2 regions of the Methylosinus sp. KRF6 genome follow, and region 1 is predicted to be linked to the other one. Evidence: predicted binding sites of a transcription regulator. Region 1 holds the regulator's gene; the other holds the start of a gene.
What was found. Region 1 encodes LexA, which represses DNA repair genes until DNA is damaged. Its sites were predicted from a motif close to TGTTCNNNNTGTGTTCNG; they were not measured.

Region 1 (5,507 bases):
TCCCTTGACGATTTTGATGGTCGCGCTGGCGCGATCCACCAGCGAGTGACCGGAGCGAATGTCCATCGCGCTCGACAAGGGCCGCTTGTCGATGCGGCGCAGCGCGCGCTCCAGGTCTATGCCGTCGACCTCGCCCTCGCTCAGCGTGAGGGTGGCGCGGCCGTCGAGATCGCGCATGAGCTGCGCGACGCTGTCGCCAGTGGCGTCGAGCGTGAAATTGGCGTCCAGCGCGCCGCCGAGATCGGGCCGCGCGGCGGCGTCCCAGGCGAGCGCGCCGGCGTCGACGCCGGTCAGCTGCGCATTGGCGTGGAATTCCAGCGCGCCCGCCGCATTGGCGGCGAAAATGGCGCGGCCCTTCACGGTTCCCTTATAAGCCGCCGCCTCGGCGAGAGCGAGCTCGAGCCGGCCGCCGCGCAGCAGCAGCGACAGAGCGGCGTCCTCGAGATTGAGCCGCAGAACGCGGGCGCGCGTCGCCGAAAGGCGCAGATCGACATCGGCGTTCTGAATATCCGGCAAAACGAAAGCGTCGCGGCTCCACTGGCCGTCGGCGCCGGAGAGCGGCGGCAGATCGGCGACCATCGGCTTCAGCGACACGTAATTGCTGGCGAGCGTCGCATGGACGATCGGCTTGTCGCCCTCGTGGCGCAGCCCGAAGGAGCCCTCGAACTCATTGTCGTCGGCCGAGAGCTTCAGATCGGTGAGCTGGAAATCGCGCAGGCCGACGCTGGCTTTGGCGGAAAGCTGGACATTCTCGAAAGGCCCGGGCAGCGGCGCGCTCACATTGGCGAGGGCGAGCGCATGGCGCAGCGAGGGCGAGGAGGCGGTGAGCCGCCCCATAAAGCGGGGCTTGGGGCCGAGCTGGCCGAAGCCCTCCGCCTCCGCCCGCAAGCTGTCGGAATCGAGCCGCACGGTGACCGCCGTTTGCTCGCCACGCAGAAGGGCGCCGGGCTTGAGCACCCACAGCGTGCCGCGCGGTCGCTCGCCGCGCCAGGAGAAGGCGAGGTCGAGCGTCGCGGGCGAGCCGACCGTGCGCCAGTCGAGACTGGCCTCTATGTCGCGCAGTGTCTCTTCGCCGCCGGCATATTTGACATGGGCCGCGCCGGAAACGATGGCGACGCCGCCGAGCCGGGCGCGATCGGCCTTTTCCGCCGCGGCAGTCGAGGGCCGCGCCGCCGCCGCGCGCACGGCGGCGCCTGCCGCGCTCATCGGCTTGCGGTCGAGATCGATCTCGATGGCGGGGCGAACGAGCTCTATGTCGGCGATCTCGAGACGGCCGGCGAGCAGCGGCAGCAGCAGCACATTGCCGTGCAATCGCTCCGCCTCGATGGTGAGCGCCGCGGTCGGGTCCGCGAAGGCGATGCCGTCTATGGTGATGTGCGGACGGGGGAGGACCGAGAAGGTCGAGCGCCCCTTGGCGGCGATGAAGAGACCAGCGGAGGAATTGAGCTGGCCGGAAATCTCCTCGAGCAGAGCGCTGGTGGAGAAGGTCCAGGGCGCGAGGGCCGCGCCGAGCGCCACCGTCACGACGGCGCCCATCACGATCAGCCAGCGCCGGGAAAGGCGCGCGAAAGGCAGGCGGCGGCCGAGGCTCGAGGGTTTCGATCCTTCGATTTCGCGCATTGGGCCGGTCGAGTGCGACATTCCATCGTCCATGCAGAAAGAGGCGGGGCAGAAAGAGGCGGGCCGGGCCGCACGGTCGCGCGCGACGGAGCGCGCTTCTTTCGAAAGGGCGGCCGCGCCGACAGGCCCGCGCGCCAATAGCGCGCGAGGCCGGACCATGGCGGCAAAGGGCGGCGAGATCGTGGCGGCGCGCGCCCTTCAGTATTTGCGCAGAAGGCTGACCAGACGACCCTGGATGCGGACGCGATCGGGCCCGAAAATGCGCGTCTCATAAGCCGGATTGGCGGCCTCTAGCGCTATTGACGCGCCGCGCTTGCGCAGGCGCTTCAATGTCGCCTCCTCGTCGTCGATGAGGGCGACGACGATATCGCCGGTGTCGGCGCTGTCCTGCTTGCGCACCACGACGACGTCGCCGTCGAGAATGCCGGCCTCGATCATCGAATCGCCACGCACCTCGAGCGCGAAATGCTCGCCGCCACCGAGCATATCCGGCGGCAGGCTGATGGTGTGGCTGCGATTCTGCAGCGCGGAGATGGGCGTGCCCGCGGCGATGCGGCCCATGACCGGGATCGCCACCTGCTGATCGGACTCGGGCTCGCCGGCCGGGACGGGCCGCACGCGGCCGAGCGCGCCCTCTATGACCGAGGGCGAGAATTTGCCGCCGCGCGCGGCGACGCGGGGCGTCGCCGATTCAGGGAGGCGCAGCACCTCGAGCGCGCGGGCGCGATTGGGCAGGCGGCGGATGAAGCCGCGCTCCTCGAGCGCGAGAATGAGCCGGTGAATGCCGGATTTGGAGCGCAGATCGAGCGCGTCCTTCATCTCGTCGAAGGAGGGCGGCACGCCCGTCTCCTTCAGCCGCTCATGGATGAAGCGCAGCAAATCGCTCTGTTTCTTGGTCAGCATAGGAGCCCCCCGGCGCCGCCCCGCCTGCGGCGCGCTTCCACTTATGTTGGCGCGGCTTCATAAACAAATCATGAACACGACATTATGCGTTCGCCCTGCGTTCCGCAAGTGGACATTGCGCTCGTCCCGTACTCGCCACTTCTCACGGGAGGCGCTATAAGGATTGGAGCGGCCATCGCTATTTGAGCGCGCCGGACATCGATATTTGGAAATCCATGTCAGCAAAGCTAGTAAATTCAGATATATAGATGAGGCAGATTGAGGAACCGATTGAGGAACCATCATTCGGGAATGCTGCGGGCCGTAAAGGTTTGAAATAAGGCGCTATTTACCGTTCGGATTGAGGAACCGCTCGTCTGGCGGGCCATCGCTTGAGGAACCAATTGAGGAACCTTGTTCGACACGAATGACCCCCGTAAGCTCGCCCGCGCTCATGAACTTGCCGTCGTAGGCCCGCTGGACCAACGAGATTAGATCATCTTCGGTCAGCTGGTGCTTTGCCTCAGATTGCACACGGCTTACTATTTTTTCAAGAAGCTCTTGCTCATTTGCGATCAAATACGAAACAATTGCATTTATGGAGTGCGGAGAGGATGAGTTAAAAGCGACTCCAACGGCATGGAGATATGCAATCCTCGTCACAGAAAGCACAACGCTGTTGCCCTCGATAGTGTCTGTGCGGACGCTATCGAACCTTATACCGCTAAGCTCCTCTATTACCTTAAGCTTTTTCTTTGGTATTTCTTCACGAAGTCGCCAACTCGCGATAGTGCTTTTTCCAACACCAAGGCGAGCGGCCAAATCTGCATCCCGGTCGGTGCCGAGCGCCAATTTGACTTTTTCCAAAAAGGTGGCGGTGGAGTTCTTCAGCATGGCCTTGACACGATAGCGAAACGCAATCAGATTGCATTTTGACCTCAAATACGAAGTCGGATGCAATCCATGGTTCCGTCTCCCGAACTCCTCATTCGCGTTCGAGCCGCCTTTGTAGAACAGGGCGGTTCATTTGCGAAATGGTGCCGTGAAAATCGGATATCACGCCAATGGGCGACGGCCGCGCTCACCGGGGGAAGGGACGGGCCGGCCGCAAGGTCACTGCGCACACGCATTCTCGAAGCAGTTTCCTTGAAGGCAGCTTGATATGAGCGCCGATTGGCTCGACTCGAACGGGTTCGCGGACCTTTGCGGGATCACACCCCGCGCGGCTCGCAAGGCGCTCGGACGGGCCAAAGCTGGCAAGCCGTATCTTGGGAAGGTGCTAGAGGTCCGCGAAATCCCCGGACGAGGCGGGCGAAAGGGAACAAATTTCCAAGTCCGCGCCGACAGCCTTCCGCTCGGCCTTCAAGAGCGTTTGAAAGCCTCTTCACAGCCCGCCGAGCCCCGCTCTTTCAAGACCGACATAGCCGCGATCATTGGCGTTTTCGGACCCGAGTTCGACAAGCTCCTCACACTCCGCAAGGGCTCGGTCGCGCGGGCGAAGGGCCTCGAGGAACTGAGCAAGCGCCCGCTGATCGACATAAAGGGCAAGAATGCTTTCCGATGCTATTCCGTCAACACGCTTCGCCGCTATCTCGCGGAATACGAGGCGAAGGGCGCCGCCGCGCTCGTGCGGCGGAAGCGGCGCGACGCGGGCGTGAAGAGCGTCATCCTTTCCAAAGAATGGGACCAGCAAGTCCCTTTCGATGACGCCAAAAAGCGCGAGATCGCGGAAAAGCTCAAAAAAGACATCCGCTCCTATTGGGCGCATGGCTACAAGAGAGGCGCCATTCTTTTCAGGGCCTCATTCGCGCTGGAAAAAATGACGCGCGAAGCCGGCTTCGAGCCGCCGCCCGGTCTCTGCCGAGTTCCTCATCACTTCGTCGGCAGCGAGCGGCTCTATCGGTCGATCCATGTCAAAAACACGGATCGAAAAACGTTCGAGGACAAGAGAGAGCGCGTTTGGCGTTCATATGACGCCCTTGTCGCGAATGAGCAATGGTTCGGCGATTGCCACAAGTGCGACGTGATCCTCAAAGAGTCCGCCGATTATCAGCGCCACGCGGTTTTCATCACTTGGATCGACGCCGCGACGCTACGCGTGCATATCGATGTTGTGATCCTCCCGAAGGGAAAGGGAATAACAAATTCGCACGTGAGCGCCAGCCTCTTGCGCGCGATGAAGAGCTTGGGCGTCCCCCAGTCGATCTGTATCGACAACGGGTCGGAATTCTACAATGTCGACTTTATCGCCGATCTGCTCAAATTGAGGTGCGGCGACGATCGGCAGGTGATCGTCCACTCTATCCCGCACAATCCGCAGGGCAAGGCGATCCTCGAAGGTTTCTTCGCCAATTTCGAGCAAAACTATCTCGGGGCCACACCCGGCCAAATCGGCGGCAACCGCATGGCGTCGAAAATAGCGAACGGCGGACGCAAGCCGGTTTCGTGGCCGCTGGACGAAGGAGCCTTCTTCCGACACATCGCCAACAACGTCCACATTTACCATCACATGCCGCAAAAGGGACGGATTTTGAAAGGGCTGTCGCCCTTCGAGGCTTATCAGAAACAAATCGACACCGGATTTGAGCGGGTCGAAATCGACGAAGAGGCGTTCATCGTCGCCTTTTCTGTTTTGAAACGCGTCGCTGTAGGCCGTGCCGGCATATCCCATGCGGGACGGCAATGGACGTGCGACGCCATTTCCTCATACCCCGGCGACCACGTTCTCATTCGCGTCCCGAAATACGACGATTGGGCCAATCTCCCCGTCTACGACGAGAAAGAACGCTTCCTCGGATGGGCGGCCCCAAAGCAGGCATTCGATTTTCACGATCGCGAGGGAGCGAAAGAAAGCGGGCGCCTGACAAAACTCGCGCGCGAGGGAATACACACCCTCGCCGAGGATACGCATTCTATCGACCCGATAGCGGACGCGGAGCATCTCGCCGCGATGCTGCCGGCGCCGCCGGTCGCGCCGAGCACTGGCGTCGTCACAACATCCGACA
Region 2 (5,507 bases), on a different contig from region 1:
GCACGTCATTGGTGACGACGCTCGGCACGCGCATCCGCGTGGCCATGGTCGACAGCTCGTGGATGCGAAGCTGGTCGTTTGGGCGCCGACGAAGCGTCAATGCGAGATAGGCGCGGTCGCCGAAGGCGTCGCGCAGCCGACGTAATCGCAGGCCGCAGGTCTCATCGGCCTCGTCGGGAACGAGGATGACGATCAGGCCATCGCCATAGGCGACGAGATCGGCCCATTCGAGGACGCATTTCGCCTTGCCGCCGCGCTTCTTGCCGAGTGACAGAAGCCGGCAGAGCCGGCCATAGGCGGCGCGGTCGGTCGGATAGACCAGCACCGACACGCCGTCGATGAGATCGAGGCGACAGCCGACGATCAGCCGCACGCCTGTCGCCTTGGCGGCCTCGAATGCGCGCACGACGCCGGCCAGCGAGTTGCGGTCGACCACGGCGACCGCTTCGACGCCCTGCAGCGCCGCCTGTGCGAAAAGCTCGTCGCAGGATGACGCGCCGCGCAGGAACGAAAAATGCGATGTGACCTGCAGCTCGGCGTAGCGGAATCGGCCGCTCATCCGAATACTCCGTGCAGGAACCAGTGCTGCGAGCCGCTGTTGGGATCCTCGCCATCCCCGGAGCGGAAGATCCAATAACGTTCGCCGGCGTCGTCCTCGACGCGGAAATAGTCACGCACGGCGGTCAGCTCGGCGTCGCGCCGCCACCATTCGCCGCGAATGCGCTCGGGTCCGTCGGCGCGACGGACGCGCCGCCGGACGCCGCGCCAGGTGAAGGCGACCGGCGGATGATCCGGCAGGGCGGCCATCGTCTCGATCGGCTCGGGAGACGGCAACAGCCGCGATGGCCGCGGCCAGCGCCCCTGCCATGTCTCGCCGGTGTCCGGCGCCATGGGCGGAATTCGGCGCACCGAGCGCTCGGGCGTCTCGGTGGCGACCGGCGCGGCTCGGTAGAGGCGCCGCTCACCGACGCGGTTGACGAGGGTGTCGACGAGATCGGAGACGTCCGGCGCTCCGTCATCGACCATCGCGGTCAGGGTCTGCTTTTCCGCGAGCGGCTCGGCCAGTGTCGCGGCGAGGCCGAGGGTTTCGATGCCGAAGCCGGGCTCGATCGTCTCGATCTTGTCGGTCAGCAGCCTCGTGAGACGTTTCACGTCGCGCACCGGCATGGCGACCCCGACACGGACCGCCTGCAGGCGATCGTCGACCCGGTGACAAATGAGGTCGAGACGTTTGGCCCCCAGCCCCTCGGCCTCCAGTCCGGCGCAGAGCTGGACGACCAGCTCGCCGATATGACGGGCGATGGTCTCGGCCGCGCCGATGGGCTCCGCGAAATTGCGCTTCACCTCGATCAGCTCGTCGGGGCGGATCGGCTCGATCGGCTCGCTGAGAACTCCCAGGGCCTGATCGATGCGGCGGCCGAGCTGCGGCCCGAAGCGCAGAGTGAGTGGCGCGCGCGGTTGCGCGAGGAGATCGCCGATCCGCTCGAAGCCGAGAACATGGAGCGCGGCGACCATGTCGGCGGGCAGGCGAAGCGCGGTGAGCGGAAGGCCTGTCAGCACGGAGCCGCCATGGCCGATCGGCGCAATCATCACGGGCCGCGCGGCGTAACGAGCCAAGGCGTGCGCTGCGCCCCAGCTGTCAGCGATCGCCGCGCGAGCGCGCACGCCGGACGATGAAAGCCTGTCGATCAGGCCGGTAAGCATGGTCTCTTCGCCGCCGAGGAGATGATCGGCGCCGGTGGAGTCGATCACCAAGCCGTCCGGGGGATCGGCCGCGACGATCGGCGCGTAGCGTCGGAGCGCCCACAGCGCGAGACGGTCGAGCCCTCGGGCGTCGGCCGCGGCGTCGTGATCTCGAACGACGAGTCCCTGCACGAGAATCCGCGCCTTGGCGGCCGGCATTCCGACGCGCGCGCCGGCGGCCACGGCCGCCGCATCCGCAGCCCGCACCACCTGCCTCCTCCCGTCGTGACCGATCAGGACGAGCGGCGTCTCAGCCGGCGGCGCCGCGTCGCCCGCCTGCCGTCGAAGCCGGTCTGTGGGCCAGCTCGGCAAGAACAGCGAGACGACCCGACTCATCACACGCCTCCACTTCGAAATCCGCGCTTTCACCGGCGCGGACGCGGATCAGCTCCAGGAGCCAACGGTGACGGCCGACGCCGGGGACCGGCAGAGCCGCCGAGGGCAAGACCGAGACGCGCCATCTGGTCGCCGCGGCAGTCGGCTGACCGAAGTCGACGGCTTCGGATTGCCGGCGCCAGCGCCGCAACGCGAGACCGATCGAGCCGCTTCCCTCGGCGCAGAGCTGGAGACGCCGGGACGCGGTCATGTCGAGACGCTCAACTTCTCCGACGACCGCGCCGAGACCGCCGTGCCGCAAGCCTTCCTCGACACATGCGAGCACGGTCTTGTCGTTGCCGGCCTCGACATAGATCACGCGATCGGGCGCCAAGCCCGCTTGCGCCAGCGCCGGGGCGAAGAGGTCGGATCGGGTGATGACCCAGAGAACCTTCCCTTTCGTGCGGGTCGCGATCCCGGCGGCGAAGAGCGCTGCGGCCGCGCCGTCCACGGCGCCGTTTCCGCCGCCGGCGATCTCATGGAGCGCACCGAGAGGGAGACCGCCGCCCGGAAGACGCGCGTCGATGTCGGCGATTCCGAACGGAAGGACCGATTTGACGCGCCGCGCTCGGCCTTCGATCTTCTCGATCTGCGCGCGCAACGACTCTATGGCGGGCTGGTGCCGCAAGCGCCTTCTCGACCTCTGGGTGGGGGCTCAATGCCATGTTCTCTAAATGTTCTCCCCTTCGAGGTCGGGAGTCAAGAGGACGGGCTTTCGGATATTTCTCTTGCACGGAGGGCCGCGCTACGAATGGAAACTCTGACCTGATGGGGACATTTGCTGAATGGCCACTGGCGCCGGTGCGGTTGACAAGGGCTCCCACCATGTGGTTGGTGGATAATGTTCGCTGTTGGCGAATTTTCGTTGCGCTTAAGGCGCGAATCACCCAAGCTCCGTCTGCGCTTGGGTGACATTCATGCCTCCCAGACCGGGTGGAGCGATCCGCCCTCGGGATTCGCAAGAATCCTCCAATGCCCCGGCTCATGCCGTCGCGCCGTCCGCGCGTCGCGTCCTGTCGTCCGGCATAGGCGTGCATCGAAAGGCACGATGCACGCTGGGAAGCTTAGAGGTCCTTTCGTTCGAGATGCTCTTTGTTCAAAGGCACCGGAGCAATAGTGCTCCGGGGAACAAGGAGACGGTCAATGGTGCAAACCAGCGATCCCCCGAGCGACGAACGAAAGCGTGCCGATTTTTGGAGACGAGGGCGCCGCATCCGCCGCAACTTCGTCAACAGGCAGACGTTTATGATTGCAATCCGCATCATCGAGTTGGTGGTGCGTGTTGCGAAGGTAATGAACGGGCTGTTCGGTGACCTCTAAGCTAAATTCCCACAACACTCGAAAGGCAAGGTATCCAAGATGTACGATCGGGCGCTAAAGCTGATCCGACAATACCATCGGCTGTCGCAAGCCGAACTGGCGGACAAGCTCGGCCTGTCGCGGTCATTCGTCTCCGAATTGGAAAAAGCGGGTGGGAAAAAACCGAGTCTCGACGTTCTTGAGCGTTATGCAAGCTTTTTCAAAATTCCCGTGTCGTCGCTGTTGCTCTTCGCCGAAAGGTCTAGTGCATCCGATTTGGGTGAGAAATCTCGGATTTTTGCAGCTGACAAGGTCCTCAAAATGCTGGAGTGGCTTGCTGAGACGAGCCACGACGACGCACACGCGAGTTGATTGGTACAATGAATAAGCGCAGGACAAACTTGAAGCTATCTGACTGCTGGCTTTATGCTCTCGCGTCTCCGACCGATCTTGCTCGACGACTTCAAACAGCAAAACACCCGATAAAGGTGGCCGAACTTTCAATGCTGGCGAAGGATGCCGGAAATTTCCGCCTATTTTCGCAAACGAACGCCGCTGGAAAATCGCGCCAAATTCAAGAGCCGAAGCGCCGCCTCCAATGGGTTCACGGCAGAATTCATGCCTTGTTGTCCCGTGTTGAAGTTCCGGGATACCTGCACTCCGCCGTTCGTGGCCGCTCATATATTTCCAATGCAGCGGCGCATGATCCGTCAATGCCGACTTTCAAAGTCGACGTGAAAAAGTTTTTTGCTTCGGTACCGCGCTCCGCAATCTTCAATTTCTTCGTAGGTCCGATGAAGTGCCGTCGGGACGTGGCGAGATTGCTCGCCGACATTCTGACATTCGACGCTCATCTTCCGACCGGGAGCGCGGCAAGTCCAATCCTTGCGTTCTACGCATTCAAGCCAATGTTCGATGAAATCGAGCAGTTCGCATTGGCCCATGGACTGACGATGACCTGCTATGTCGATGACATGGCGCTGAGCGGGCCGCGCGCAAACAAGAGCACGCTGTTCGAAGTCCGAAAGATCATCGCACGCCACGGCCTCAAATCCCACAAGGCACATGTGTTCGGTGCAAACCAACCGAAAGTCTTGACTGGTGTTTGCAACACGCCGACTGGACCACGCGTCCCTAACAAACTGCACATGAAAATCAAAGCGGGCTTCGATAAATTGTTGGCCGCAACCACTCCCGATACGAGAAGCGAAGCGTTGCGCCCATTGCTCGGCCGACTCGAAGCGGCAGGGCAAATCGACCCTGGATTTCGGGCACGCGCATTAACTGTGAGAGCAGCGTACTCGAAGTAATTACGATCCGTTTGCATGTGACTGTGAGAATCACGCGCTGTTGGAATTATACCTCTTTGAGGCGACAATAAGAAATGGGCGCTAGCAAGCAATACAAAGGGAAAGATTGCGCTTACTGCGGCAAGCTAGGCTGCTCGTCAACCAATGACCATGTCATTGCAAGGTCATTTTTCCTTGACACTGAACGCGGGGTAGGCTTGCAGATCCCTAAAGTTGCCGCATGTCAACGTTGCAATAATGAGAAGTCAGAGCTTGAAGGTTATATCGGCAGCACACTCTTGATCGGAAGCAAACATCCGGAGGCGAACCGCTACCGCAGTGAGAAAATACGGCCTCGCCTTGATCGGAACCAAAAGCTTCGGAAAGAGTTGAACATCGATTCCCCGCCAGTTTGGACTGAGATCAACGGACTTTTGCAGCCAATGCATGCAGTTACTGTCGATGTCGACAAGATCAATCGCCTCTTACAGTTCATTGTAAGAGGCCTCTATCGTCATCACTATCACAAGCCGCTTCCTCATGACATGACCCCCGACGTGTCAATGATCCGCCCCGAGGCCGAGGCGTCCATGTGGGCCAGCGTCTCCCATTTCTTCCCTCCAGAAGCGCCCCGCATAAACTGCGATCTGGGGCGCGGCAGCTTCGTTTACTCCGGGGTGCAGAGTCCCGTGAACGAAGGATTCACCGCCTGGACGATTGGCCTGCATGGACAGATTCCCCTTCACGGTCAAGACGGTTCTGCTGATCATTGGTGGTGTATGACCAGACCAACGCCCGAAG

Region 2: a site for LexA is predicted at 2,783-2,800, ahead of KP010_RS21535 (ImuA family protein). Genes of this name have one in related genera too.

Annotation. Positions count from the first base shown of each region.
Region 1 is NZ_JAHLJF010000001.1:3,401,141-3,406,647, reverse strand. It holds gene KP010_RS16055 (AsmA family protein) at 1-1,620, opposite strand, end outside; gene lexA (transcriptional repressor LexA) at 1,819-2,523, opposite strand; gene KP010_RS16045 (helix-turn-helix domain-containing protein) at 2,848-3,396, opposite strand; gene KP010_RS16040 (transposase family protein) at 3,875-5,507, shown strand, end outside.
Region 2 is NZ_JAHLJF010000013.1:381-5,887, forward strand. It holds partial or broken gene KP010_RS21525 (PHP domain-containing protein) at 1-559, opposite strand, end outside; gene KP010_RS21530 (DNA polymerase Y family protein) at 556-2,079, opposite strand; gene KP010_RS21535 (ImuA family protein) at 1,994-2,746, opposite strand; gene KP010_RS21540 (hypothetical protein) at 3,262-3,438, shown strand; gene KP010_RS21545 (helix-turn-helix domain-containing protein) at 3,478-3,789, shown strand; gene KP010_RS21550 (reverse transcriptase family protein) at 3,798-4,727, shown strand; gene KP010_RS21555 (HNH endonuclease) at 4,802-5,507, shown strand, end outside.